DNA from 2 places in the Microbacterium sp. BH-3-3-3 genome. Region 1 is predicted to be linked to the other one. Evidence: predicted binding sites of a transcription regulator. Region 1 holds the regulator's gene; the other holds the start of a gene.
The links. Region 1 encodes HspR, which represses chaperone genes until heat shock. Its sites were predicted from a motif close to AAGTTGAGTCNNNNNGACTCAACTT; they were not measured.

Region 1 (14,352 bases):
CGAGACGTTGGTGCCGCCCTGGGCGATCTTGCCGTCGAGGCCGCCCTCCATCGCCTCGACGAAGTCGCGACCCTGGGCGATCTCGAGCGCGTGCCACAGTTCGTCGTCGGTGGCGTCTTCGCGACCGAAACGCAGGTTGGACGCCACCGTGCCGCTGAACAGGAACGGCCGCTGCGGCACCAGGCCGATGCTCTTCCACAGCAGGTCGAGGTCGGCCTCGCGCACGTCGACACCGCCGACGCGGACGGCCCCCGCGGTCACGTCGAACAGGCGCGGGAGCAGGGAGACGAGGGTCGTCTTTCCCGCCCCCGTCGATCCGACGATCGCCACGGTCTCGCCGGGATGGGCCGCGAACGTGACGCCCGACACCACGGGCGACTCGGCTCCCGGGTACGCGAAGGCGACGTCGTCGAACTCGACCGTTCCGACCGAGGGGAAGACGCTCACCGGGTTCGCTGGCCGCTCGAGCGTCGAGTGGCTGTCGAGCACCTCCCCGATGCGTTCGGCCGACACGGCCGCGCGCGGGATCATCACCGTCATGAAGCTCGCCATGAGCACGCCCATGAGGATCTGCGCCACGTACTGCATGAACGCGAAGAGGGTACCGATCTGCACGCCGCCGGCGTCGACCTGGATGCCGCCGAACCAGATGACTCCGACGACGGTGACGTTGAGCACCAGCATCGCCAGCGGGAACAGCAGCACGAAGAGCGAGCCCACCTTGCGACCGACGTCCATGATGTCGGTGTTCGCCTCGCGGAAGCGCTCTTCTTCGATGCGCTCCCGCACGAAGGCGCGCACCACGCGCACCCCGGTCAGCTGTTCGCGCATCACCCGGTTCACGGCATCGAGCTTGGACTGGTAGCTGCGGAACAGCGGCACCATGCGGGCGATGATGAGGGCGACCGCGACCAGCAGGATCGGCACGGCGACGCCGAGCAGCCAGCTGAGACCGACGTCTTGCTGCAGCGCCATGAAGATGCCGCCGAGGGCGAGCAGCGGGGCGCTGACGAGCATGGTGGCGCCCATCATCGCGAGCATCTGCACCTGCTGCACGTCGTTCGTGTTGCGCGTGATGAGGGAACCGGCGCCGAACTGCGACAGCTCACGCTCGGAGAAGCCGCTGACCTTCTCGAACAGATCGAGCCGGATGTCGCGGCCCGCGGCCATGGCGGCGCGCGCGGCGAAGTAGGTCGCGACGACCGAGGCGACGATCTGCCCGAGCGAGATGCCGAGCATGATCATGCCCTGCGACCAGATGAACCCCGTGTCGCCCTGGGCGACGCCGCGATCGATGATGTCGGCGTTCAGGCGCGGCAGGTAGAGGGATGCCATCGCCGCGACGAACTGGAACACCAGCAGCGCCATGAGGAGCCAGCGGTACCGGGACAGGTAGCGGACGAGGATCTTGCCGAGCATGGGACCTCCGGAGCAGGTCTGACGCGGCCGCCGTGACCGCGAAGACCAGCCTGGCACCAACCTCCGACACCGGGGAACCTTTTCTGCAACTCAGCGCCCGTTCGGTCGCGGCTCGTAGGGTGGAGCCATGTCTCGACTGCAGGCCGACGCCGCCGCCGACCTCTGGGTGCCCGTGACCGGTTCGCTGGGCCTGCGCGGCCGACGACACCGCAAGGCCGCCATCGGCATGCTGCTCGGGCAGGCCGCCCGCACGACCGGCACCGTCCCCCGCCCCGGCGGCGGCGCCTTCGCCTGGATGCTGAGTCAAGCCGCTCCGCTACTCATGCGTCGCGCCGGTGGCCGCGTTCTGGTGTGGGTGTGGAAGAGCGCGCCCGAGCTGCTCGTCGTGATGGCACAGCTGCAAGAGGCCACCGCGCAGCTGCGCACCGCGCGCGCGATGATGCCGATGGAGTACGACGACACCGAGTCGTTCCGCAATCCGCACCTCGGCGTCGGCGAGAAGCTCGCGATGCCGCTGCCGACCGATCCGACGACTCCCCCGTTCGCGACCTACACGTGGGACACGGGCTCGCACTTCGTCACGGTGACGGCGGTGTGCGCCGACCGCGAGCGGTTCGGCACCGTCATCGGCGCGGTCGACGACATCGCGCGCACGCTCCGCGTCGTCGACGACCTCTCGGTCGGAGAGACGCCGACGGTGCTGCGGATCGATCCGGCCTGAGCCGCTGCGCCGCTCCGGCCGAGCCGTCGGGGCACCGTGCGCACAGACCCTTCGACGCGCTCAGGACCTCGGTGCAGCGACGGGATGTCAGTCGTCGTGGATGTCGCGCGGGCGCCAGAGCACGATGTCGGTCGCGCGACGCACGCGCGAGCCGTGGCGGAGCGTCACGACCGAGCCGGTCGCGCCGGCGGCGAAGACGCGCGCACCGGGGCGGGACTGCCGCTCGATCGTGAGCTGCCGCTCGAGGTCGTTCACGCGGCGGGCGAGATCGTGCACGCGCTCCTCGAGGGCGAGGAGGCGCGCGATCGCGGGAAGGCTCATGCCCTCCCCCGACAGGCGGGCGACCTCGCGCAACTGCTGCACGTGGCGGCTCGAGTAGCGACGCGACCCGCCCTGGGTGCGCGCGGGCACGACGAGGCCGAGCCGGTCGTACTGCCGCAGCGTCTGCGGGTGCATGTTCGACAGCTCGGCGGCGGCGGCGATGGCGAAGATCGGGGCGTCTTCGTCGATCTCTCTCTCGGACACGTCTTCACCTCTTTCGTCGTGCCGGCTGCGGGTGCCGGGTTCTCGGCATCCTGACGTATCGAATGCCGAGAACCGCGACGACGCGCGTGGGATGCGTCAGCGCGCCTTGGCCATCAGGTCGGCGCGCGGGTTCTCTTTCGGTTCGAGCTCGTGGAAACGCTCGAGGGCTTCACGGGCCGCGTCGTCGAGGTGCGTGGGAACCGCGACCTGAACCTCGGCGAGCAGGTCGCCGACGCCCTTGGTCGACTCGATACCGCGCCCCTTGACGCGCAGCACCCGTCCCGACGGGGTACCGGGGGCGACGCGCAGTCGCACCGGCTCCCCCCGAGTGTCGGGACCTCAATCGTGGCGCCCAGAGCCGCCTCGGTGAAGGTGACCGGCACCGTGACCCGCAGGTGGAGGCCGTCGCGCGTGAACACCGGGTGCGGACGCACCGCGACGGTCACGACGATGTCGCCGCTCTCGCCGCCGTCGGGCGACTTGCGTCCGCGGCCGCGCAGGCGGATCTTCTGCCCGTCCGACACCCCGGCCGGGATCTTCACCTTGAACGGCACGTTGTCTTCGCCCTGCAGGGTGATCGTCTCGCCCTTGGCCGCCGTGACGAAGTCGATCGTCGTGCGCGCCGTGACGTCGGATCCGCGCTGCGGTCCGCCGTAACCGCGGTATCCGCCCGAGGTCTGACCGAACCGGCCGGAACCGAAACCGGCGCCGCCCTGCTGATCGAACATCGAGAAGAAGTCGTCGAAGCCCCCGGGAGGAGCCCCGGTGCCGCCACTGCGCGGTTGACCGAACCGGCTGAAGACGTCGTCGAAACCGCCCCCGCCGCCGGTACCCGGTGCCGAGAAGCGCGCCCCCGAGCCCATGGCCCGGATCTGGTCGTACTCCTCGCGCTGCTCGGGATCGTTGAGGACCGAGTAGGCCTCGCTGATCTCTTTGAACTTGGCCTCGGCCTTCGCGTCACCCGGGTTCGAGTCGGGGTGGTACTGGCGCGCGAGCTTGCGGTAGGTCTTCTTCAGATCGGCCGCGCTGACGCTCTTGTCGACGCCGAGGACCTTGTAGAAGTCCTTGTCGAACCAGTCCTGACTCGCCATGTGTCCTCCTCCTAGGCCGGCACGGCGACGACGACCTTGGCCGGTCGCAGCTCGATCGAGCCGAGGCGGTAACCCACCTCGACGACCTCGAGGATCGTCGTCTCGGTCACGCCGGGGGTGGGCGCCTGGAAGATGGCCTCGTGCTGCTGCGGGTCGAAGACGTCGCCGACGGCGCCGTACGACACCACGCCGAGGCGCTCGGCCACGGCCCGCACCTTGTCGCCGATGGCGGCGAAGGGCGTGCCCTCGACGAGGTCGCCGTGCTTGACCGCGCGGTCGAGGTCGTCCATGACGGGCAGCAGGCCCTTCACGGCTTCGCCCTTGGCCCGCTCGATCTCGCGCTCGCGCTGGTCTTCGGTGCGCCGACGGTAGTTGGCGTACTCGGCCTGCAGTCGCTTGAGGTCGATCAGCAGCGAGGCCTCCTTGTCGGAGGAAGCCCCCTCTGCCGCGGCCTCGGGCGTCTGCTCGGCGCCGAGGATGTCGTCGATGGTCAGGCCCTCGGCATCCGCGTCGGTCGTCTCGGACTGCTCGCCCGACGGCGCGGGGCCGGAGGTGTTCTCCTCCGGCCCCGTCTCGTCAGGACCGGCGCCCGAGCCCGTGGGCTGTTCGTCGTCCTTGTGTGCCATGGTCTCTGCTTACTTCTTCGTCTCGTCGGTCGGCTCGTCGTCGACGACCTCGGCGTCGATGACGTCTTCCTCGGGGTTCGGCGTCTCACCGTTGCCGGGCTGGCCGACGTTCGGGTCGGCGGGCTCGCCCGCGGCCTGCGACGAGGCGTAGATGGCCTCGCCGAGCTTGCCCTGGCTGGCGTTCAGCTTGTCGAACGCGGTCTTGACCGCGTCGTCGTCATCGCCGGCGAGTGCCGTCTTGAGCGCGTCGACATCGCCCTGGACCTCGGTCTTGACCTCGGCGGGGAGCTTGTCTTCGTTCTCTTTGATCAGCTTCTCGATCGAGTACGACAGGGTCTCGGCCTGGTTGCGGGTCTCGGCGGACTCGCGGCGCTTCTTGTCGTCGGCCGCGTTCTCTTCGGCCTCGCGCACCATGCGCTCGATGTCTTCCTTGGGCAGCGACGAGCCACCCGTGATCGTCATCGACTGCTCCTTGCCGGTGCCCTTGTCCTTCGCCGAGACGTGGACGATGCCGTTCGCGTCGATGTCGAAGGTGACCTCCACCTGCGGGATGCCACGGGGAGCCGGGGCGATGCCGGTGAGCTCGAACGTGCCGAGCGGCTTGTTGTCGCGGGTGAACTCGCGCTCGCCCTGGAAGACCTGGATCGCGACCGACGGCTGGTTGTCGTCGGCGGTGGTGAAGGTCTCGCTGCGCTTGGTCGGGATGGCCGTGTTGCGCTCGATGAGCTTGGTCATGATGCCGCCCTTGGTCTCGATACCGAGGCTCAGGGGGGTGACGTCGATGAGCAGCACGTCCTTGCGCTCACCCTTGAGGACACCGGCCTGCAGGGCTGCGCCCACGGCCACGACCTCGTCGGGGTTGACGCCCTTGTTGGCGTCCTTGCCGGTCTCCTTCTTCACGAGCTCGGCGACCGCGGGCATGCGGGTCGAGCCGCCCACGAGCACCACGTGCGCGATGTCCTCCACCTTGACGCCGGCCTCGCGGATGACGTCGGAGAAGGGCTTGCGCGTGCGGTCGAGGAGGTCCTTGGTGAGGTCCTCGAACTTGGCGCGCGTGAGGGTCTCGCTGAGCGAGACGGGGCCCGAGTCGGTGAGCGACAGGTAGGGCAGGTTGATGGAGGTCGAGGTCGAGCTCGACAGCTCCTTCTTGGCCTGCTCGGCCGCTTCCTTCAGACGCTGCAGGGCGATCTTGTCGCCCGAGACGTCGACACCGGTCGTGTCCTTGAACTGCTTGATGAGGTAGTCGACGACCCGCTGGTCCCAGTCGTCGCCACCGAGGCGGTTGTCACCCGAGGTGGAGCGCACCTGGATGGTGGAGAAGTCGTCGTCCTTGCCCACTTCGAGCAGCGAGACGTCGAACGTTCCGCCACCGAGGTCGAACACGAGGATGAGCTCGTCTTCTTTGCCCTTGTCGAGGCCGTACGCGAGAGCCGCGGCGGTGGGCTCGTTGATGATGCGCAGCACGTTGAGGCCCGAGATCTCGCCGGCCTCCTTTGTGGCCTGACGCTCGGCGTCGTTGAAGTACGCGGGGACCGTGATGACCGCGTCGGTCACGGTGTCGCCCAGGTACTCCTCGGCGTCGCGCTTCAGCTTCTGCAGGATGCGGGCCGAGATCTCCTGCGGCGTCCACTTCTTGCCGTCGACGTCGAACGACCAGGTCGTGCCCATGTGGCGCTTGACGCTGGAGATGGTGCGGTCGACGTTCGTGACGGCCTGGCGCTTGGCGGTCTCACCGACGAGCACCTCGCCGTCCTTCGTGAAGGCGACGACCGAGGGGGTCGTACGGAAACCCTCGGCGTTGGCGATGACCTTGGGCTCGCCACCCTCGAGCACGCTCACGACGGAGTTGGTCGTACCGAGGTCGATTCCCACTGCACGGGGCATATGTGTCTCCTTGCTTGTGAGCCGGACGGATGCCACGACTCGGGGTGTGATGAAAGTCTCTGCGGGGGTTGAGCCCCGATGACTCAAGGTTATCGGGGCCGCGCATCGAGGTCAAGCCGAGTTGATATGAATTGGCTCAACTTCTGGATGCCGTGTGTCGCACGCCGCCGGCCATGTCCCGAAATGTGCAGCAGCGAGGGGTCTAGGCCGCACGAAGTGGGACATGCCCCGCCCCACAGCGTGCCCAGCGTCTCGCGCAGCGCAAACCGTGTCCCGAAATGTGCAGCCCCGAAGGGCCTGGGCAGCACGAAGTGGGACATGCCCCGCCCCACAGCGTGCCCAGCGTCTCGCGCAGCGCAAACCGTGTCCCGAAATGTGCAGCCCCGAAGGGCCTGGGCAGCACGAAGTGGGACATGCCCCGCCCCACAGCACGCACGCGGCGTGAGGACGACACCGGGCGGCGGCCGCGCCTGGGCCCGCTGCACGCACGACGCCCCCGCGACCCGAAGGTCAGCGGGGGCGTCGGACTTATGCCGCGGGGTCAGTCGCGATCGCGGTCGCTCTCACGGCGCTGCGGGCGGTCGCTGCGCTTGGCGGAGCGTCCGCCGCCGTCGAGGCGCAGGTCGATCAGCTGGCCCGAGATGCGGGTGTCGGCGAGGCGGCCGATCGTGTCGCTCGACAGGTCGGCGGGCAGCTCGACGAGCGAGAAGTCCTGACGGATCTGGATCGCACCGAAGTCGTTGCGACGCAGCCCACCCTCGTTCGCGAGAGCGCCGACGATCTGACGCGGCTCGACGCGCTGGCGACGACCGACCGCGATGCGGTAAGTCGAGAAGCGCCCCGAGGTGTCGCGGCGCGGACCGCTGTCGCGCGATCCACCGTCACGCGAACCCCCGTCGCGGGAAGCGCCGTCGCGCGCGGGACGCTCGCTGTCGAAGCGCTGCTGACGGAAGGCCTCGGCCTCGAGCAGCAGCGGGGTGTCTCCCTGGGCGACCACGGCGAGCGCCGCGGCCACGTCGGCCTCGGGCACGTCGTGGTGCTCGACGTAGTGGGCCACCACGTCGCGGAACGTCGCGATGGCGGCGGTGTCCTCGAGGGCGGTGGTGATCGCGTCGTCGAAACGGGTGAGGCGCGTGGCGTTGACGTCGTCGACACTCGGCAGCGACATCTCGGTCAGCGGCTGGCGCGTGGCCTTCTCGATCGCGGTGAGCATGCGGCGCTCGCGCGGGGTGACGAAGCTGATCGCGTCGCCCGTGCGGCCGGCGCGACCGGTGCGGCCGATGCGGTGCACGTACGACTCGGTGTCGATCGGCAGGTCGTAGTTGACCACGTGGCTGATGCGATCCACGTCGAGACCGCGCGCGGCGACGTCGGTGGCGACGAGGATGTCGAGCTTGCCGGACTTCAGCTGGTTGACCGTGCGCTCGCGCTGCACCTGGGCGACGTCGCCGTTGATGGCGGCGGCGGTGTACCCGCGGGCACGCAGCTTCTCGGCGACCGTCTCGGTCTCGTTCTTCGTGCGGGTGAAGACGATCATGCCCTCGAAGTTCTCGACCTCGAGGATGCGCGTGAGGGCGTCGATCTTCTGCTGGTACGACACGATCAGATACCGCTGGCTGATGTTCGTCGAGGTCGCGGTCTTGGTCTTGACCGTGATCTCTTCGGGGTTGTTCAGGTACTGGGCCGAGATGCGGCGGATCTGCGCCGGCATGGTCGCCGAGAACAGCGCGACCTGCTTCGTCTTGGGGGTGTCGGCGAGGATCGTCTCGACGTCTTCGGCGAAGCCCATCTTGAGCATCTCGTCGGCCTCGTCGAGCACGAGGTACTTCAGCTCGCTCAGGTCGAGGGTGCCCTTGTCGAGGTGGTCCATGATGCGACCCGGGGTGCCCACGACGATGTCGACGCCGCGGCGCAGCGCCGACAGCTGCTGGCCGTAGCCCTGACCGCCGTAGACGGGGAGCACCGAGACGCCCTTGATGTGGGCGGCGTACTTCTCGAACGCCTCGCACACCTGGAGCGCGAGCTCACGGGTGGGGGCGAGCACGAGGGCCTGCGGGTTCTTGTGGCCGGTCTCCATCTGCGACAGCACCGGCAGCGCGAACGCCGCGGTCTTGCCGGTACCGGTCTGCGCGAGACCGACGACGTCGCGACCCTGCAGGAGCACGGGAATGGTCGCGGCCTGGATGGCCGACGGGGTCTCATACCCGACGTCCTTGAGGGCTTTGAGCACGTTGGCATCCAGACCCAGGTCGGAGAAGGTGAGCGGGGCGGGGGTGGTCTCCGCCTCAGCGGAGTCGACGGGGTTTTCGGATGCCATGACTCCACGGTAGTCGGCTCCGCGCCGCCGTGCGGGCTCGGCGGTAGCCTGAATGAGCGCGCCAAGGGTGGCGCGGCGTCGCCTCGGGGGTACCGGGCGTTCACCGGAGGGGCCTAGCGTGACCCATATGACCCCTCCCGAGCCCGCCTCCGCCCCCGTCAGCACCCTCCGTCGGCCGGTGCTCGCCTGGGCCCTGTGGGACTGGGGATCCGCCGCCTTCAACGCGGTCGTGACCACGTTCGTGTTCAGCACCTACCTGGCGAGTTCGCTGTTCGTCGATCCCGCCGTGGTGGCTGCGGCGAACGGCAACGACGACGACCCCGCCCTCGTTCGTGCGCTCGCCGACAATGCGAGCCTGGTCGGCGTGGCGCTGATGATCGCCGGCATCGTCGTGGCGCTCGTCGCCCCCGTGCTGGGCCAGCGCTCCGACGGTACGGGGCGTCGCAAGCTCTGGCTCGGCATCAACACCGGCCTGATCGTGCTGTCGATGGCCGCGATGGTCTTCGTCGAGGGCACACCCGAGTTCCTCGTGCTCGGCGCCACCCTCATCGCGGTCGGCAACGTCTTCTTCGAGTTCGCCAGCGTCAACTACTACGCGATGCTCACGCAGGTCTCCACGCGCGAGAACATCGGCCGCGTCTCGGGCTTCGGCTGGGGCATGGGGTACGTGGGCGGCATCGTGCTGCTGCTCCTGCTGCTGGTGCTGTTCATCCAGAGCTTCGGCGCACCCGATGCCGGGGGGCTTCTCGCCGTGCCGAAGGAGGGCGGGCTGAACATCCGCCTCGCGGTCCTGGCATCCGCGGTCTGGTTCGGGGTGTTCGCCGTTCCCGTTCTGCTGCGCGTTCCCGAGATCCCGCCGCAGCAGCGCCGGGTGCGCGTCGGCTTCTTCCGCTCGTACGTGGTGCTGTGGGGCACGCTGCGCTCGCTGTGGCGCGACAGCCGGCAGGTGCTGCTCTTCCTGGTGGCCAGCGCGGTGTTCCGCGACGGCCTCGCCGGCGTGTTCACCTTCGGGGCGATCATCGCCGCGCAGGTGTTCGGCTTCAGCTCGACGGAGGTGCTCTACTTCGCGGTCGCGGCGAACGTGGTGGCCGGTATCAGCACGTTCTTCTCCGGGCGCCTCGACGACCGCTTCGGACCGAAGCGCGTGATCGTAGTCTCACTGATCGGCCTGATCGTCCTGGGCAGCGTCATCCTGTTCATCGGCACCTCGGTGCCGGCGTTCTGGGTGGCGGGCCTGGGGCTCGGCCTGTTCGTCGGACCCGTGCAGTCGGCCAGCCGGTCGTTCCTCGCCCGGGTGGCTCCGGAGGGTCGCGAGGGTGAGATCTTCGGCCTGTACGCCACGACGGGCCGGGCGGTGTCGTTCCTCGCCCCCGGTCTGTTCGCTCTGTTCGTCGGGATCACCGGCGACACCCGCCTCGGCATCGTGGGCATCGTGCTGATCCTGGCGGTCGGGCTGGTGCTGATGGTTCCGGTGAAGGCGCGGCCGGCCGTCATCCGCTGAGGCGGGCCGGGGGCGCTCCGGCCGGGGGTCCCCGCGCGGCCAGCCCCGGGCGCCGAGTGCTCGGGCCGGGGCCGCTCGCGGACCGGGCGCTCGATCCGGGCTCCTCGCGGGCCGAACTCCTGAGAAACGCACCCGCGCGCCGCGCGCACCCGCGTCGATCCGGCGCGACCTCTGCGGTCGACTCGGAGATCTCAGGAGTTTCGCACGCGTCGAGACCTCGCCTCGGCGATTCGGGACAGAGCGAGCTCAGTCGCGCGGCCAGGCGTCGGCGAACTTGCCGAGCAGGCGGGCGAACTCGACGCGCTCGTCGTCGGTGAACGACTCCAGCGCGGAGCGCACGGCATCCCGTCGTCGACCGCGAAAACCCGAGACCATCCCCTCGCCCTCGGGCGTGAGGCGCACGCGCGTGCGGCGGGCGTCGTCGGGGTCGGGCTCGCGTGCGACCAGACCCATCTGCGCCGCCTGCTGAACCAGCCGCGAGGCGCGGGGCTGGTCGACGCCCACCGCCTCGGCGATCTCGCTCACCGACAGCGATCCGGATGCCGCGATCAGAGCGTCGAGTAGGCGCAGGCGTGCGGGTCCGCCGAAGCGACCCTGTGCGGGGTCGGCCCAGGGCGGGGTGCCGCGCCCCCAGGGTCCGCCGAATCCCCCGCGTTCGCCGTGAACGTGCGGGTGATGGTGCCCCTCGGCGCCGAAGGGCGGGCGCGGGCGGCGTCCGCGCAAGCGCCCGAGGGCGGCGGCGATCTCGTCGGCGGGGTCAGTGGCCATGCGGGAATTTTACATGTCGCTTGACAAGCATCAGAGATACATGTCACAGTACATCTGTTGTCACATGACATGTATCGGCGGATGGACCGCCCCGAAAGGACACCCCATGAACACCTCCACATCACCTGATGCCCGCAGCCTCGCCCACCGCCTCACGACGGTCGGTCACGCGCTGCACCACCGCCTCTTCACGCAGCTACGCGACAGCGAGCTGCACCCCAAGACCGTGATGATCCTCAGCGCCATCGACGGACGGATCGACGCGCCCTGGGTGCACGACCGTCTCGCCCGCGGCGGCAAGCGCGTCGACGCTCTCGCCGAGCGCGGCTGGATCGAGCGCGGCGACGACGGCTGGCGACTGACCGCCGGGGGTCGCGAGCTCCTCGACCGGGTGGATGCCGACCGCGCGGCCCTGCTGGCCGACGTGCCGGCCGAGCAGCTGGAGCGCCTGACGACGGCTCTCGACGCCCTCTCGGACGCGCTGGGAGTCGACGCGACCGAGGCATCACCGGAGCGCGGCTTCCGCGGCCCGGGACGCGGCGGTTTCGGCCCCGGTTTCGGCCCCGGCCCGCGCGGGTTCGGTGCACGCTTCGGCCGGGGCTCCGGCCACGGCGATCACGAGGCCGAGCACGGCGGTCACCGCGGACACACCGCGGAACGGCCGTGCGCGGGCGACGAGCGCACCCACGGCGGCCGAGGCTTCGGCCGGGACGGCCACGGCCACCACCGTGGTCACCGGGCCGCGCAGCACGCGTTCGAGCGCGGCTTCGACGCCGGGTTCCGCCGCGGCCGCGAGTCGTCGGCATCCGAATGATCCCGCGAAACCACGAAGCGGCGAGGACTCCCGAGGGAGCCTCGCCGCTTCGTCGTCGGGTCAGCGCCCGACGGACCCGGCCTCGGTGGAGCCGACGTCGGTGCGGTGGAAGTTGAGCGCGGAGCGCGAAGCCGTCGGCCCGCGCTGACCCTGATACCGGTTGCCGTACGGGCCCGAGCCGTACGGGTTCTCGGCGGGCGAGGTCAGGCGGAAGTAGCAGACCTGCCCGATCTTCATTCCCGGCCAGAGCTTGATCGGCAGGGTGGCGACATTTGAGAGCTCGAGCGTCACGTGGCCCGAGAAGCCCGGGTCGATGAACCCCGCGGTCGAGTGCGTCAGCAGCCCCAGGCGGCCGAGAGACGACTTGCCCTCGAGGCGCGCGGCGACGTCGTCGGGAAGGCTCACCCGCTCGAACGTGGACCCGAGGGCGAACTCGCCCGGGTGCAGGATGAACGGCTCGTCGGGAGCGACCTCGATGAGACGCGTCAGCTCGGGCTGCTCCTCGGCGGGGTCGATGAAGGGGTACTTGTGGTTGTCGAACAGCCGGAAGTAGCGGTCGAGTCGCACGTCGACGCTCGAGGGCTGCACCATGGCCGGGTCGAAGGGGTCGAGCCCGAGGCGTTTCGCGTCGAGTTCGGCTCGGATGTCGCGATCGGAGAGCAGCACGGCCCCAGCCTAGGGCGAGGGTCGTTTTCGCGGGGGTCTGTGACGGACGACGGGGAGCACGACGACCGGACGCTGTTATGCTGGCCGGGCTGCCGCAAGGCGCACGGGGCTGTAGTTCAATGGCAGAACTTCTGCTTCCCAAGCAGATAGCGCGGGTTCGATTCCCGTCAGCCCCTCCATGTGTGACTCCCGGACCTGTTCCGGACTCTCCCGCGTCGCTTCAGACTGACGCTCCTCTCGCCGGGCGAGCGCTGTTCCCACACTGCGCTCCGACGCCTCCTCGTGGATCGATCACGATCCCGTCGGTGCGTGGTCGAGGGTGACGACGAGTTTCCGCGCCGATACGCCGTGGCGAAGGGTGTCGATGGCTCCCTGGATCGCCGGAAGGCCGTGCCCCGCGATGTGGGCCTCGGGGTAGAGGTGGTGGCTGCCCGAGGCGAGAGCGGCGGGGAGATACCCGCCCCAGACGGCCGGGCCCACGGGAGACGTGGCGATGGCGCTTCCCCAGATGAACGAAGCTCCGATACCGCGGGGGCGACTGCGCACCTGGAGGAGAGCCGTCCGCGTTCCGAGCTTCAGGAAGAGGCGGATGCGAGCGAGGGAGAGGCCTCGACGGCGCGGTTGATCGTAGAACGAGACGGGAGGGCTCGCCATCGCGATCTGCGTGGCACCGGTTGCGCGCGCGATCCTCAGACAGGGCTCGGCCGACCCCGTCGCCACGGCGAGGATCCCCGCCACCGCGGAGCCGCCGACCTCATCGATGATCCGATTCGCAGCGTCCGGGTCGTGGTAGTCGAAGACGGCTTCCGCCCCCAGCCGCCTCATCTGTTCGTGGTTCTTCGCCGAGGCTGTCGTGACGACCCGATAGCCGGCCGCTCGGGCGAGCTGGATCGCATTGCCTCCGACCGCTGTCGCGCCGCCCCAGATCACGACCACCTCGTCGCGAGGCGCCGCGTTTCCGAGACGGGAGTAGTCCAGTCCCAGTTGGTCCTTCTCGAACAGGCCGGCCGCCGCGGTGGATATCGCCAGAGGCAGGACGGCGGCCTCCTCGAAGGCGATGGCGGCCGGCAGGACGGCGGCCAGGCTCGCGTCGACCGCGACGTAGGCCTGGAAACCGCTCTCGGAGACGGCGTCCCGTCCTTTCTCCAGGCCCATCGCGTACGCCACGACGCGGTCTCCGACGGCGAAGTCGTCCACGCCGGCACCGGTTTCGACGACGACGCCCGCGACGTCCTCCCCCAGGACCACCGGGTAGCGCAACCACCCGTACATGACGGTGCCGTTGGACTGGATGATCGCGTCGAGCGGATTCACCGCCACCGCGCGCACCTCGAGCAACAGCTGCCCCACCCCCGGCTTCGGCATCGGCGCAGCTCGGACCGTCAGGTCTGCATAAGGAGAATCGATCCACGCCGCCGAGTTGTCGCTCATTCTTCCGCTCTCCGATTCTGATGACATTTCGTGTCATCGTGACCGATCTTACGACAGTTCGTGTCATCATGGGTCCATGCCTCGATGGTCACCGGACGCTGCCTTGCGGATGGAAGCCGCGGCGATGACCCTGTTCGCCGACCAGGGGTACGCGGGAACCACGGTTCCCCAGATTGCCGAGGCGGCGGGGCTGACCACACGGACGTTCTTCCGCCACTTCGCCGACAAACGCGATGTGCTGTTCCTCCGGGATCGCGAGTTCCCGCAGGCGGTGAGCGACTTCATGGCATCCATCCCGCAGGAACGTGACGCAGCGGCGACCGTGCGTGAAGGTCTCGCCGCCGCATGCCGAGGCATCCAGGGCTGGCGAGAACAGATCGCACGTCGACGCAGCATCATCCAGAGCGAACCGGCGCTGCACGAGCGCGATCTTCTGCGCAGTCACTACCTCGCGCGCGCCATCGAAGGATCATTGAACCAACGGGGCATCGCCCCCGGGCCTGCGCACGCCTGGGCAGCCCTCGCCGTGACCTGTTTCGACCTCGCGGTGGACCGATGGCTGCAAGGCTCCGCCGATCTCCCGCTCGAG
Region 2 (14,352 bases), 750 kb from region 1:
GGTCGGTTGCGCTCTTCGCGGCGCCTGCTGCGTCGCCGTTCTGCACGGCGGTCAGGATGTCGGCGGTGATGGTTCGGAATTCGTTCATGGTCACGGTCGGGAAGTTCGATCGGGCCGCGGCCTTCGCCTGGTCCTGGGTGAGGGAGGTACTGGTGTCGCAGCTCGGGCCCGAGCCTTCGTCTGCCAGGACGCTCGCATGGGGCTGGCTGTTCGTGTAAATCAAGAGCGCGACCGTGGCAATCGCGACGACGGCAAGGATGCCGAGACTCGCCCGTCGGCGTCGTGGTGACGTCGCGGGTTCCGGTACGGTTCGGTCGCGTTCTACGACGTCGGTCTTGCTGACCGTCAGGTAGATCACGGTGGCGAGGATGGCGGCGAGGAAGATCAGGCTGGTCGTGAAGGTACCGAGGCCGATGCCGCCTTCGGCGGGAGTGAGCCCGAGCCAGTCGCCGATGTTGGCGCCGAGGGGACGGGTGAGGATGTAGGCGATCCAGAAGATGAGCACGGGGTTGGCGCCGTACCGCCAGAGGGCAGTGACGATGCCAATCATCACCAGGGGCAGCAGGATCGACAGTCCAGGTCCCCAGCCGGTGAGCTCGAGGGTCCAGTCGCCGAGGGCCGTGCCGAGGGCGAAGGTGACGAGCACGGCGACCCAGTAGAAGGCTTCGCGCGGGCGGGTGACGATGCTGTGGATCGAGAGGGTGCGTTCGCGGGCGAACCAGATTCCGAACACCACCGCGAGAGCGATGGCGAAGACGGCCGAGCTGGCGGAGAGTGGCACGCCGGCCTGGTCGGTGAGGATGTCGGTGTAGAGGGTTCCCGTGATGCTCAACACCACGACGGTGAACCAGTACGCCGCCGGCCGGTAGCGAGTGAGACGCAGCTGCACGGCGAGAACGACGACGGTGACGACGGTGAAGATGATCGCGGTGGCCACCAGTCCCACGCCGAGGGCCATGTTGATGTAGTCGGCGAAGCTCTCCCCGACGGTGGTGCAGAGGATCTTGATGATCCAGAACCAGATGGTGATCTCGGGGACTTTGCTCAGCAGCTGCCGAGTCGTGAGTGGGGTGGCGTGTGCGCTCATGCTCTGACGTTCCCAACCGGGGTTTCGGGCATCCTGCGAACGGCGCCCTCGGCCTCTGAGACTTCTCACACGATCGGGCTCGCCGCGGTGGTCCGGGATCGCTGGCGGCTGAGCACGGCGACGCAGACGGCGATCGCGGCGGAGAGAACAAGACTCACGGTGCCGGTGCCGACGCCGATGCCGCCACGGTCGTGGCCGACTCCGAGCCAGTCGGCGAAGGACGCACCGAGCGGCCGCGTGACGATGTACGCCACCCAGAAAGCGGCAATCGCGTCGACACGGAAGAACGCGTAAGCGACAGCGGGGATGCAGATCGCCACGAGGAACAGCAGCCCCGATCCGAGATAACCCAGGCCGAGCACGTGGGCGGTCCAGTCCCCGGCCGCGGTGCCGAGTGCGAACGTCGTGAGCACGGCGGCCCAGTAGAACGCTTCACGGCGCGGTGTGTCGATCGCGTGGATCGAAAGGGTGCGCTCGGTGCGGAACCAGAGAATGAACACCGCGACTAGGACGATCGCGAAGCCAGCGGTCGAGACCTCGTACGGCACGCCGAACTGCACGTGCACGACATCGGCAGCCATCGTGCCGAACACGCTCACCAGCACCACGGCGAGCCAGTAGACCCACGGCACATACCGCCGGGTACGGAACTGCAGCACCAGCGCCCCGACGAGCAGCACGAACGCGACAGCGACCCCGATGACGGGTTCGATGCTCGTCACGACGAAATCGGACGTCGTCTCCCCCATCCCGGTGGTGAGCACCTTCGTCACCCAGAACAGCACGGTGATCTCAGGCACCTTGCTGCGGCTCAGGTCCACGCGCTTCACGCGCTCACCCACGGTCGGCCTCGACCGCGGCACGTTCTCGTTCGCGCTTGTCGGCGCGCCGCTCCCGCACGACGGCGATGGCGATCGGGATGACCGACACCACGACGATCCCGACAGCGATCAGCTCGACGTTGTCGGCGACGACCGGAATCTTCCCGAGAAAGAAGCCGGCCACGGCCAGCAGCAGCGCCCAGGCCAGTCCGCCGATGCCGTTCCAGAGCAGGAAGCTTCGGTAAGGCATGCTCGACATGCCCACCACCGGCGGCACGAACGTGCGGACGACCGGCACGAACCGGGCGAGTACCAGCGAGTGGGCCCCGTACCTCGCGAAGAACGCATCCGCTTTCTCGAGGTAACGGGCTTTCAGGATGCGCGCATCCGGCTTGAACAGGCGCCGGCCGAAGCGGCGGCCGATCGCGTACCCGACCGTGTCGCCCACGATCGCGGCCACGGCCACGCCCGCGACGAGCGCGGGGAGCGGAAGCCCCAGCGACCCGGTGAGCAGCGCTGCGGTGAAGATCAGCGAATCTCCCGGGAGGAAGGGGAACAGCAGGCCCGTCTCGATGAAGATGATGCCCATGATCACGGGCAGCACCCAGGGCCCGGAGCCCTCCAGCAGTGCGGTCGGATCGAGGAGACCCCCGGATTGGATCAGCACGCGCGCCCTTTCGATGTGGATGGCTGGTGCTCGCAGACTAAGCACCGCGGGTGCGAGAACAGGCCGGATGCGGGGCCTGCGTTCCTGAAAGAACTCTCAGACGGACGGGTGTCGCTGATACCGGCTCCCGCCCGTCCTCAGGGTCTACTTCGTGGTGCTGGTGGGGTCATCGGCGGTCTCGCCGTCGTTGCTGCCATCCTCCACACCGGCGCTGTCCTCGACCTCGTTGGGGTCGTTCACCTCGGTGGGGTCTTCGGTCTCAGTGGCGTCATCGGCGGTCTCGCCGTCGTTGCTGCCGTCCTCGATGCCGGTGTCCGTGCCCGTGTCGTCGGCGGTCTCGCCATCGTTGGTTCCGTCCTCGACACTGGTCTGGCTGGTCGCCGGGGCGGGCGTGGTGTTGGAGGCCTGGGCGGGGATGGAGACGGCCAGGCCGCCACCGATGAGGAGGACGGCGGCTCCGATCGACCCGAGCGTCCATGTGGTTCGCTTGTTCATGACTTCTCTCCTTCGTCGAGCACACGAAATGCGTGCGTGGTCTGACGGTACGAACGTGCCGATGAGATGACCGTGAGAGGCATCAGCGCGCGTTCAGCTTAGGAAGTTCGATCGTGGCGACCGTGCCCTGTCGAGTCTCCGAGTCGATCGCCACACGGCCACCATGAGCGGTGACGATCTGTCTCACCAGCGGCAGGCCCAGTCCGTGGCCGGGGATGGACTGCACGGAGTCCGCTCGCCAGAACCGGTCGAACGCGCGGGACTGGGTGCCGGGCGGGAATCCGGGACCGTCGTCCGCGACCGCGATGATCGCCAGGCCCGCACGCTCGCTCACCCGCACCCGGACGACACCGGAAGCCGGGGTGAACTTGGAGGCGTTCTCGACGAGGTTCCCGACCGCGCGGGTCAGCAGCTCGCGCGAACCTCGAACGATCGGGTCGCCGTCGAAATCAAGCGTCAGTGTCGGCCAGGACCGATCCCGGTCGCGGCCGGGGATAGCTCCGAGAACGATCTCCTTCACCCTGACGGGACTGAAGATGTCTTCGATGCGCCGATCGCCCGCCTGCCCGAGCAGCAGCAGGTCGCTGGTGAGGCGTTCCATCTGCTCGACAGCGTCGATGCTCCGCCGGATGGCGGTGACGTACTCGGTGCTGGAGCGGGGTGCGAGCAGCGCCAGCTCCAACTCACCCGAGATCACGCTGAGTGGGGTGCGGAACTCGTGCGAGGCGTCATCGACGAACCTCTCCTGCGCTTCGTACGCCAGCCGCACCGGCGCGAGCGTGCGGCGGGCCATGACATAGCTGACGGCGGGCACGAGCACCACGAGGATCGCGAAGCTAATCAGCAGCCCAGTGCGCAGCCCCGAGAACGCGACCTCGGCCGCATCGACGGCAATGGCGGTGTCGCCCTCGGGCGGGTCGTAGTCGAACACCGTGGTGACGAAGAGATAGATGGCGACCGCGAACGCCCCGAAGACCGTCAGCTGCACGAGGGAGAAGAACACGGTGAGCCGGAGGACGGCCCGGCGGAACATCACAGGTGTGTCCGCACGAGATAGCCGGCGCCTCGACGGGTCTCGATGAACTCGGTCTCGGCCGTGCCTTTCGCGGTGAGTTTCTGGCGGAGGTAGCGGATATAGGTCTGCACCACGTTGCTGCCTCGATCGCTGTTGGTGTCCCACGCGTGGTCGAGCAAATCAGAGGTGGAGACCACAGTTCCGGCGTTGCGCATCAGATACTCCAGCACGGTGAACTCCTTCGCGGTGAGAGGGATCTCCCGACCCGAGCGGTAGGCCCGCCTCAGACCGGTATCGAGTGTGACGTCCCGTACAGCGAACACGGGCGCGATCGCTTTCGGTGCGCGCCGCAGCAGCGCACGCACCCGGGCGAGGAGCTCGTCGAGGTGGAACGGCTTCACCAGGTAGTCGTCCGCCCCGGCATCCAGTCCTCGCACCCGGGACCGGGTCGAGTCCATCGCGGTGACCATGAGCACGGGCACATCGGTGTCGGCGCTCCGGATGCGCCGGCACAGTTCCACACCCCCACCCACCATGCCCGGCAGCATGAGGTCCAGAAGCACGAGGTCGTAGACATCGGTCTCGAACGCGAACAGCGCCTCCGCGGCATCCGCCCTCAGATCGACCGGGTACCCCGATTCCGTCAGGGCGCGGCGCATGATGTCCGCGATCCGCCGATCGTCCTCGACCACCAGAATGCGCATGCCATTCCCTCCAGGAAACCACCAGGCTCCGAACCTAGGGAGCGGGGCCAGGCGACTCCTGCGATCCGAGGGCGTCGACCATGAGAAAACGTTCAGACACCCCGCTCTGCACGGTCGAGCAGGAAGAATGGCCACCATGACCGCTGTCTCGGATCGACCCGTGCGCGTGCTGGTCGTCGAGGACGACACCCAGCTGGGCCCGCTCCTGGTGCGGGGCCTGACCGAGGAGGGCTACGACGCGACCTGGCTCGAAGACGGCACCTCTGCTCTCATCCAGTCGCAAGGAGGCGGATTCTCGGTGGCCGTGCTCGACGTGATGCTGCCTGGCATGTCGGGGTTCGAACTCTGCCGCCGGCTCAGAGATGCCCACCCCGCCCTGGTCATCCTGATGCTCACCGCCCGCGACGAAGTCGACGACCGGGTCAAGGGTCTGGACTCCGGAGCCGACGACTACCTCGTCAAACCATTCGCCTTCACCGAGTTGGCGGCACGACTCCGGGCCCTCCGCCGACGCGAGAACCTCACCACCAGCCCGCGACTCGAGATCGCCGGACTGCTCATCGACAGCCATGACCACACCGTCACGGCAAGCGGTGTCCCGGTGCCGCTCAGTCCCAAGGAATTCGCGCTGCTTCGGCTGCTGGCCCAGAACCTCGACCAGACTCTCCCGCGGGAGCAGATCCTGCTCGAGATCTGGGGCACCGTGCAGCACACCGACCCGAACATTGTCGACCAGTACATCAGCTACCTCCGCCGCAAGCTCGACCCGGTCGACTCCGGAGTCACTGTGCGCACCGTCCGCGGAGTCGGGTTCCGGTTGGAGCGGCCGTGATGCGAGCCCTCGGCCGGTTGTCGATCCGCGCGCGGATCACGATCGGTACCTTGCTGATCGCAGCCCTGTTCTTCACCGGCGTCGCCATCATCGTGCGCCAGCAGGTCGACACCATTCTCCAGAACGCCACCTACGACGTGCTCACCAGCGACGCCACTCCGTTCGAGACCGCCCTCCAGCAAGAGCCCGACGACCCCGTCGACAACCCCGGCGAGGGGCAGCTCATCGCCGTCATCGACCCCGCCGGAGCCACCCGCACCTCCACCCTGCCCGCCACGATCGTCGCCCAACTTGACTCAATCGACAGCGGGCGGTCCGGGCCTCAGCACCTCACCGTCGACAGCGCCACCTACCTGGTCGCCGTCGAGAAAGTCACCTCCTCGACCGGCGACTGGACCATCATCTCCGCCCGTAACGAAAACGCATCCCAGCAGGTGCTCACCGACCTCACCACCGGCCTCGTCATCGGCCTGGGAGCCCTGACACTCCTTTTCGGGATCGTCTCCTGGGTTCTCACCGGTGCGGCCCTCCGCCCCGTCATCCAGCTCCGCCGCAGCGCCGACATCATCGTGGCCAACGACTGCGACACGCTGCTCCCGGTCGGCCCGGCGACCGACGAGATCGCCGACCTGGCCGCGACCCTCAACGCGCTGATCACGAAGCTGCGCGCATCCGCCGCCCGTGAACGCCAGATGGTCTCCGATGCGAGCCACGAGCTCCGCACACCGCTGGCGGTTCTGCAAGCGCAACTCGAGCTCCTCCGCACCGGCGACCGTACCCGTCTCGACACCGACCTCCTCGAAGCCGAGCGCGCCACCGTGCGTCTCAACCAACTCGTCGACAGTCTCCTCGCACTCTCCCGCCTCGACAGCGGACGGGCTCCAGCACGCGCCACGGTCGGCGAACTCGTAGAGGAGGCCGGAGAGGCCCTCGACCGTGCGCGGCTGGCAGCGTCGGGGGGACAGGTCGAGATCGACCTCACCCTGCCAGTGGCAGCCCAGCCGCGCGGCCGGGTAGCGATGGCACCACTTCTCTACGGCCGAGTACTCGACAATCTGCTGACCAACTCGCTCAGCGCCCTGGACGGCGAAGGACGGATCGCCGTCACCCTGTCCGTCGAGGCCGACCACTTCGTGACGACCGTCATCGACACCGGACCCGGGATGTCACCGGAGTTCTTACCCCAGGCATTCGACCGCTTCTCCCAGGAAGACCACTCGCGAACGACCGGGCAGGGCAGCGGGCTGGGCCTTGCGATCGTAGCCGCCGCAGCAGCAGCTGCCGGCGGAACGGCCCGACTCTCCAACACAGCCCCACAGGGGCTGGTGATCACAATCGCCCTGCCCGTCCTCGACTCCGATGCGACACCGACTCGCGGTCACCTCCCTCCACCCTGAGTCACATGTCCCTCCACCCTGAGCCACATGCATCCCGCGCCGCACCGCGCCGCGACTGTCCAGCTCAGTCCGACTCGTCGCATCGGTATCGGGTACATTCCGGCTCGCGCCGGTAAACCCGCACACCGCTACGCATTCGAATGCGCACCCTCCGAACGCTTCTGGTCACCGGTTTTGAAGAGTCTGCGATTCTCCGCCGTACTCTCGGAGTGTGCTCTACATTGCCCGTGGCATCGAGGATGACCATTACTGGGTGGTTCAAGAACTTGATGGTGCCCTCGTCGAGACGCCGTGGCGGGTTGAGCGCGAGGCGGGTAGTTACCGCCTGAGCCATGCGGACGACAGCCGCGAGACAGTTCGAGGACTTGCGTTGGGCGAATTTGCAACACCGGAATCGGCGGTTGAGGCGCTACGAAGCCTGCTGCAGCTCTGACGTCGGGAAATCTCTCCCCTCACAGAGACCCGCTTCTTGACGAGCCTACGTAGGGTCGTCCTGGTCATGACAAACCGTGATCGCACTGGCTCACGACGCAGCTCGTCCGAGTGACAGAGAGTCCGATGGCTCTCGCCGGTCATGTTCCGCAGGCCAAATCTCTAGCACCCGGTCAATGGGGTCAAAGATCGCATGTGGTATTCACGCTCACCGCCGCTCCCGGAGCATGGGGACCGGGAACGGTCGCCCTGACATACCAATGGAAAGCCAACGGCACGGTCATCGCGGGGGCGACGGCGAACACGTACCGGGTCGCTTCTCGCGACGTCGGGAAGACCCTCACCGTCACCGTGACCGGCAAGAAGTCGGGCTATGCAACGCGGTCGCGCGGGTCGAGCGCGACGAAAACCGTCGTCACGTAGCGCGCCTCGCACATCGTGCCGACCGAACGCGCGACCGTTCGGCACGATGTGCGTCCACCGACCGGCGTCGTCTGGCCGTGACGACCGCGTACCGGGCGAGGGCCGGAACCCTCGCGGCCGGACGCCGCCGCGCGTCCGGGCGGCACGGACCGACGCCGCCGCGCGGCACCATAGACGGCGCGCCGACACCGCGCTATCCCCGCCGTCGGCGCCCCGAACCGTGTCTACAGTGAGGCATGACCGCGCGCATCCTCTCGATCGGCACGGCCCTGCCCGAGACCCGCGTCGAGCAATCGACCCTGCGCGGCCTCTTCGCCGCGCAGCCCGGGTTCGACCGCAAGGCCCAACGCCTGGTGGGTGCGGCCTTCGATGCCGCCGCCATCGACACCCGCCACGTCGTGCTGCCGCAGCTCGCCGGCGGCACCGGGGGCGGGCTCGGCGTCCGCGACGGCGACACGCTGCTCATGCCGTCCACGGGAGCCCGCAACGCGGAGTACCGCCGCACCGCACCCGCCCTGTTCGCCGAGGCGTCGCGCGCCGCGATCGAGGGTTCGGGGCGGACGCCGGATGCCATCACGCACGTCGTGACCGTCTCGTGCACCGGCATGTTCGCGCCGGGTCCCGACTACCACCTCGTGCGCGACCTCGGCCTGCCGACCTCGGCCGAGCGGTACCACCTCGGTTTCATCGGATGCGCGGCCGCGATCCCCGCGCTGCGGCTCGCGGCGCGGATCGTGACCGCCGACCCCGACGCCGTCGTGCTCGTGGCGTGCGCCGAGCTGTGCTCGCTGCACTGGCAGACCTCGTCGCACCCCGACCAGATCGTCGCCGCCTCGGTGTTCGCCGACGGCGCGGCGGCCGCGGTCGTGGCATCCGGAGACTCATCGCACCCCGGTCTCGACCTCGACGACTTCGCCACCCACGTCACCGACGAGGGCGAGAAGGACATGGCCTGGACGGTGGGCGACTCCGGGTTCGAGATGACCCTCACCCCCGAGGTGCCGCGCATCATCGGGCGCGAGATCGCCGGCATCGCCGCCGACGTGCTGGGCGACCTGAGCGACGTCGACGCGTGGGCCGTGCATCCCGGCGGCCGCAGCATCCTCGACCGCGTCGAGAGCGCTCTCGCCCTGGATGCCGCCGCCCTGGCGCCCTCGCGGGAGGTGCTGCGCGCCCACGGCAACATGTCGAGTGCGACCCTGCTGTTCATCCTGCGCGACCTGCTGGCCGACGTCACGCACCCCGACGGGGAGCGGATCGCCGCGCTGGCCTTCGGCCCCGGCCTGACGGTCGAGGCGGCGCGTCTGACGCTGCGCCGCCCGTGAGCGCCGCGCGAGGCCCCGCCACCAGCGACGGAGCGACCGGCCTCTGGCGCGGCCTCGCCCGACGCGATGTGGCGCTCACCGAGCTGATGGACGACCCCGACTGCGACCCGCGCGCCCTGGCGGCGACGTATCGGCGGTTCGACGTCGTGAACCGCCTGGTCTCGGCCTGGGGGCACGTGTACCGCACGCGCGTCCGCCCGCAGTTGCGGGCGCTCGGCCGCCCCGCCCGCGCTCTCGACCTGGGGTGCGGCGGCGGCGATGTCGCCGTCCGTCTGGCGGGCCTGGCCGCGCGCGACGGGTTCGACGTCGAGTGGACCGGCGCCGATCCCGACCCCCGCGCCATCGCCTCGGCCCGCGCGCGCGAACGACCGGGCGTGCGGTTCGTGGCCCAGGACTCGGGCGCCCTGCGCGCCGCGGGCGAACGCTACGACCTGGTCGTGTCGAACCACGTGCTGCACCACCTCGACGCCACCGCCCTGGCGACGTTCGCCGAGGACTCGCTCGCCCTCTCGAGTGGTCGGGTGCTGCACGCCGACATCGCCCGCGGCCGACTGGCCTACGCCCTGTACGCCGCGGGGATCGCCCCGCTGTCGGCCGGCACGTTCCTGCGCGTCGACGGACTGCGCTCGATCCGCCGCAGCTACCGCGCCCCCGAGCTTGCCGCGGCACTCGGAACGCCCTGGCGGGTCGAGACGCCGGCGCCCTTCCGGGTTCTCGCCGTGGCCGAGGGGCGGGCGGAGCGTGCCTGAGGTACTGGTGGTCGGAGCCGGACCCGTCGGTCTCGCCCTGGCTGCCGACCTGCGTGTGCGCGGGGTCGACGTCGAGATCGTCGAGAAGCGCGCCGGCACCGGATCCGGGTCGCGGGCCATCGGCATCCACTCCCCCGCGCTCGCCCTCCTCGAGGCGTCGGGCGCGACCGAGGCCCTGCTGGCGCGCGCGGATACGATCGTCCGCGGCGAGGCGCGGGCCGACGGCCGACTGCTCGCGGCGATTCGCTTCGACCGCCTGCGTGCGCGTCATCCGTACGTCGCCGCACTCCCCCAGGCCGACACGATGGAGGTGCTGACCGGCCTCGCGCCACGCGTGCGTCGGGGGGTCGCGATCACCGCCGTGCACGACGATGGTCAAGGCGTACGCGTGCGCGCCACCGGTCCGCGCGGTGACGAGGAGATCCGCGCCCGCGTCGTCGTCGTGGCCTCGGGATGGGCGGGCCGCGACCTCGTGTACCGCCCCGGCGCCGTTCGGACGCATCACTACCCCGACCGCTACGTCATGGCCGACGTCGTCGCTCCCGGCGGTCCCGTCGCCCGGGTGCACCTGGAACGCCAGGGCGTGCTGGAATCGTTCCCGCTGCCCGGCGGACGCCGCCGGCTGGTGGCGTGGGCGGGCACCGACGAGGTGGCGGATGCCGTCGGCACCCTCGAGAGGGCCGTCGCCGAGCGCGCGGGGCTCGAGGTCGACATCGCCGAGGCGACGACGTTCCGCGTGCGGCGCGCCGTCGCTCCGGCGCTGCGGCGCGGCCGCGTCGTGGTGGTCGGCGACGCCGCCCACGAGGTGAGCCCCATCGGCGGTCAGGGGATGAACCTCGGACTGCTCGACGCCCTCACGCTGGCCCCGCTGCTGCCCGGGTGGGTGCGGACGGGCGAGGCGCTCGGCCTCGGACGATGGGAGACCGACCGTCTGGCCTCGGCGCGGCACGCGGCGCGCCTGGCCTGGCTCAACACGATGCTCGGGCGAGCCACGGGCCCGCTCGCCCACCCCCTGCGCACCGGGGCGCTGCGCACCATGCTGCGGGGGGCGGGGGGCGCGCTGTTCACGCGCGCGTACGCCATGCGACTGGATCGCGCCGCCCGCGACTGACGAGCCGCCCGGGCGGGAGGAGTCAGGTCACGACGAGTTGAGCGGCGAGCAACAGAGCCGCCAGCATCGTGAGCTGGAACACCGCGCGTCCGGGCGCGCGCACGAGCACGAGCACCACGGCCGTGGCCGCCACCGCGACGACGGCGGTGAAGAAGATCGCGCCGAGCACCGTGGCATCCGTGCCGATCAGCACCGCCACCGCTCCGGCGACGACGCCGACCGCCGCGAGCACCACCGAGACCCGCGCACCGAGGCGGTGCGGAAGGCCCCGCACGCCCGTGCGCCGATCGTCGTCGAGGTCTCGTACGACATTGGTCAGATGCACGGCCGCGCCGAGGGCGGCTCCCGCGAGCGACGCCCACGGGGCAGCCAGCGCGGGAGAGGCGAGGGACAGCGTCGCGAACGACGGGAAGAGCCCGAAACTCAGCACGAACGGCACGATCGACACCGGCGTCGACTTCAGCCCGGCGTTGTAGGCCCACGCCGAGGCCAAGGCCACCGCGTGCGCGGCGACGAGTCCGGGGCCGAGCGGCACCGACAGGAGCACGGCGAGGAGCGCGGACGCCACGGCCACCCCGAGCGCACGTTCCGGAGTGATCGCTCCCCCGGCGATGGGCTTGTCCGAGCGGCCGACCGCGGCGTCGCGCGCGCCGTCGATCGCGTCGTTCGACAGCCCCACCGACACCTGTCCCGCGAACACGGCGACCACCAGCAGCGCGAGTCGCGCGGGCTCGACCCCCGCGGCGAGGCCGAGGGCCAGTGCCAGAACGGTCACGACCAGGGTCGGCCCCGGGTGGGTCGCGCCCCACAGCGCCCGCACGAGGGGCGGCTTCGCCGCGGCATCCATCACCCGATGACGCTACCGCGGCTGCGCACTCGGGCGGCCGACCCGCCCGGGCGCCGCGCCACCACCACGTTGAGTGTCCAGGACACGCCGCGGAGACCGGCCCCGGCACGGCGCGTCTTGGACACTCGACAGTCTTGGCACTCTCCTGTCGAGAGTGCTAATCTGCTGCCACGTTGAGCGCACAAGGCTCAACTTCATCGAACTCCGGATGCCGATATCCGGACCGACCGAAAAGGAGAACCGACCATGGCCACTTACGACCCCTTCCGCGACCTCGACCGCCTCGCGTCGACCCTTCTCGACGCCCGTCGCGGGGGCGGACCGCGCCGGATGCCGATGGACCTCTACCGCGACGGTGACCACTACGTGCTCTCGGCCGATCTTCCCGGGGTCGACCCGGGCTCGGTCGACATCGACGTCGACGGTCAGCTGCTGACCATCCGCGCCGAACGCACCCTCGCCACCGGCGACGACGTCAAGTGGATCACCCGCGAGCGCGAGACGGCCACGTTCGTCCGCCAGCTCAACCTCGGCCAGGGCATCGACACCGACGGCATCAGCGCCGCCTACCGCAACGGGGTGCTGTCGGTCACGATCCCGGTGAGCGAGAAGGCGAAGCCGCGCCGCATCGCGGTGGCCACCGACGACCACGACGGCGTCATCCGGGCGCACGAGAGCGAACCGCAGCTCATCGAGCAGTAATCCACCGCGAACAGAGGGGCCGGCCCGAACGGACCGACCCCTCTCTCGCGCGTCGCTCAGAGGTCTTCGGGCGCCAGGTCTCCCTGGCCCTCTTCGCCGAGCTCGACGACGCCCGGGTCCTGACCCTGCGAGTCGGTGCCGGTGGACCCGGGGTGGATGTCCTCGAACGGGATGTCGGTGTCGTCGGCGGCGATCTCGGCCGGGTCGGCGCCCGTCGCGGTCGCGGGGGCGATGTCCTGCGGGTCGACGCCCTCGTCGAGGGCCGTCGTGGCATCCCACTCCGCCTGGGCGGGGTCGAGCGCGGGGTCGGGCTCGATCGAGGTGTCGCCGTCGCGCAGGGGCTGCACACCCGCGATGCCGACGTCGGCGGCGGGGGTCGACGAGTCGGCGGGGGACGGGTCGATCGAGGCGTCGCTCATGGGGATCCTTTCGTCGAACGCACCGGGGTGCGTCACCGCTGATCGGCGGTGTCTCCATCCAACGACGCCGACGGGGCCGCGCCCCGCCCCTTGACAGGCCCGACCCGCGCACGGACCACGCGCTTCAACGGGTGGGCTCCCGCTCCAGCGGCACGGGAGAAGCGCTCCTGCCGACGGCGAGCCCTCTTCGTCGTTCCCCAGCGCCCGGGTCGTCCGCCCGACCGACGCTGTCAACCGGGTGGCATCCCGCTGCCGATGACGACACGGTGAGGGAGACGAGAGGATCCCCCATGAACGACTCGAGCCGCACCGTCGCTCGCGCCGACACCCCCCGCATCGTGATCATCGGCGGGGGCAACGCCGGACTGTCGGTGGCCGGACGCCTCCACCGGGCCCGCGCCGGAGACATCACCGTGATCGAGCCGCGGACGCAGCACGTCTTCGCGCCCCTCCAGTCGCACATCGCCGGAGGCGCGGCACGGGCCAGCGAGGCCGTCCGCGCGCAGGCCGACGTGATCCCCGCGGGCACGCGCTGGCTGCGCGACGAGGTCTTCACGGTGGATGCCGCTGCCCGCCGCGTGCATCTCGTGTCGGGCGGTCATCTCGACTACGACCAGCTCGTGGTGTGCGCCGGCCTGCGCATGGCATGGGAGCAGATCCCGGGCCTGCCCGAGGCCATGGCGGCACCGAACGGCATCTCGAACTACGACTACGACCTCGCCGCGAAAGCCTCGCCGGTGCTGCGCGACCTGCGCTCCGGCACGGTCGTGTTCACCCAGCCGCCCGAGCCCGCGTCCTGCGGCGCGGCCGCGCAGAAGCCGATGTACCTCGCGTGCGACTGGTGGCGCGCGATCGGCGTGCGCGACGACCTGCGCGTGGTCTTCGTCGCCCCCGACCCCGTGCCCTTCGGCATCCCGGCCATCGACCGCGAGCTGCAGCGCAAACTCGACGAGTACGGCATCGAGGTGCACTACAGCCGCGAGATGCGGTCGGTGGATGCCGAGGCGCAGACGATCACGATCGGTCACGGCGAGGCCGAGGAGACCCTGGCGTACGACGTGCTGCACGCGGTCCCTCCGCAGCGGGCGCCGGAGTGGATCGCCGGCAGCGGGCTGGCGGCATCCGACGATCCGCACGGGTTCGTCGACGTCGATCCCGAGACGCTGCAGCACACGCGGTATCCCGAGATCTGGTCGGTCGGCGATGCCGCCGCGGTGGCGACCCGCCGTTCCGGGGGCGCGATCCGTCAGCAGGCGAAAGCCCTCGTGAAGAACATGACGGGGGTGAGGGCCGGGCGCTCCCCCTCCGCGAAGTACGACGGCTACA

Region 2: BJP65_RS13325 (Hsp20/alpha crystallin family protein) is a predicted target of HspR. The motif match lies at 12,076-12,100, and genes of this name have one in related genera.

What each region holds. Positions count from the first base shown of each region.
Region 1 covers NZ_CP017674.1:2,130,548-2,144,899, reverse strand. Annotated here, with positions in the region: gene BJP65_RS09925 (ABC transporter ATP-binding protein) at 1-1,419, opposite strand, end outside; gene BJP65_RS09920 (hypothetical protein) at 1,547-2,140, shown strand; gene BJP65_RS09915 (heat shock protein transcriptional repressor HspR) at 2,228-2,665, opposite strand; partial or broken gene BJP65_RS09910 (DnaJ C-terminal domain-containing protein) at 2,762-3,756, opposite strand; gene BJP65_RS09905 (nucleotide exchange factor GrpE) at 3,768-4,382, opposite strand; gene dnaK (molecular chaperone DnaK) at 4,392-6,266, opposite strand; gene BJP65_RS09895 (DEAD/DEAH box helicase) at 6,808-8,583, opposite strand; gene BJP65_RS09890 (MFS transporter) at 8,711-10,084, shown strand; gene BJP65_RS09885 (MarR family winged helix-turn-helix transcriptional regulator) at 10,331-10,852, opposite strand; gene BJP65_RS09880 (hypothetical protein) at 10,959-11,666, shown strand; gene dcd (dCTP deaminase) at 11,727-12,332, opposite strand; tRNA gene BJP65_RS09870 (tRNA-Gly) at 12,438-12,511, shown strand; gene BJP65_RS09865 (zinc-binding alcohol dehydrogenase family protein) at 12,624-13,763, opposite strand; gene BJP65_RS09860 (TetR/AcrR family transcriptional regulator) at 13,888-14,352, shown strand, end outside.
Region 2 covers NZ_CP017674.1:2,883,700-2,898,051, reverse strand. Annotated here, with positions in the region: gene BJP65_RS13390 (hypothetical protein) at 1-1,087, opposite strand, end outside; gene BJP65_RS13385 (hypothetical protein) at 1,153-1,917, opposite strand; gene BJP65_RS13380 (VTT domain-containing protein) at 1,922-2,575, opposite strand; gene BJP65_RS13375 (hypothetical protein) at 2,720-3,070, opposite strand; gene BJP65_RS13370 (sensor histidine kinase KdpD) at 3,153-4,103, opposite strand; gene BJP65_RS13365 (response regulator transcription factor) at 4,103-4,789, opposite strand; gene BJP65_RS13360 (response regulator transcription factor) at 4,926-5,621, shown strand; gene BJP65_RS13355 (cell wall metabolism sensor histidine kinase WalK) at 5,639-7,018, shown strand; gene BJP65_RS16635 (hypothetical protein) at 7,230-7,451, shown strand; gene BJP65_RS13350 (hypothetical protein) at 7,646-7,873, shown strand; gene BJP65_RS13345 (type III polyketide synthase) at 8,110-9,198, shown strand; gene BJP65_RS13340 (methyltransferase domain-containing protein) at 9,285-9,947, shown strand; gene BJP65_RS13335 (NAD(P)/FAD-dependent oxidoreductase) at 9,940-11,058, shown strand; gene BJP65_RS13330 (UbiA family prenyltransferase) at 11,081-11,905, opposite strand; gene BJP65_RS13325 (Hsp20/alpha crystallin family protein) at 12,152-12,607, shown strand; gene BJP65_RS13320 (sugar ABC transporter ATPase) at 12,664-13,026, opposite strand; gene BJP65_RS13315 (NAD(P)/FAD-dependent oxidoreductase) at 13,317-14,352, shown strand, end outside.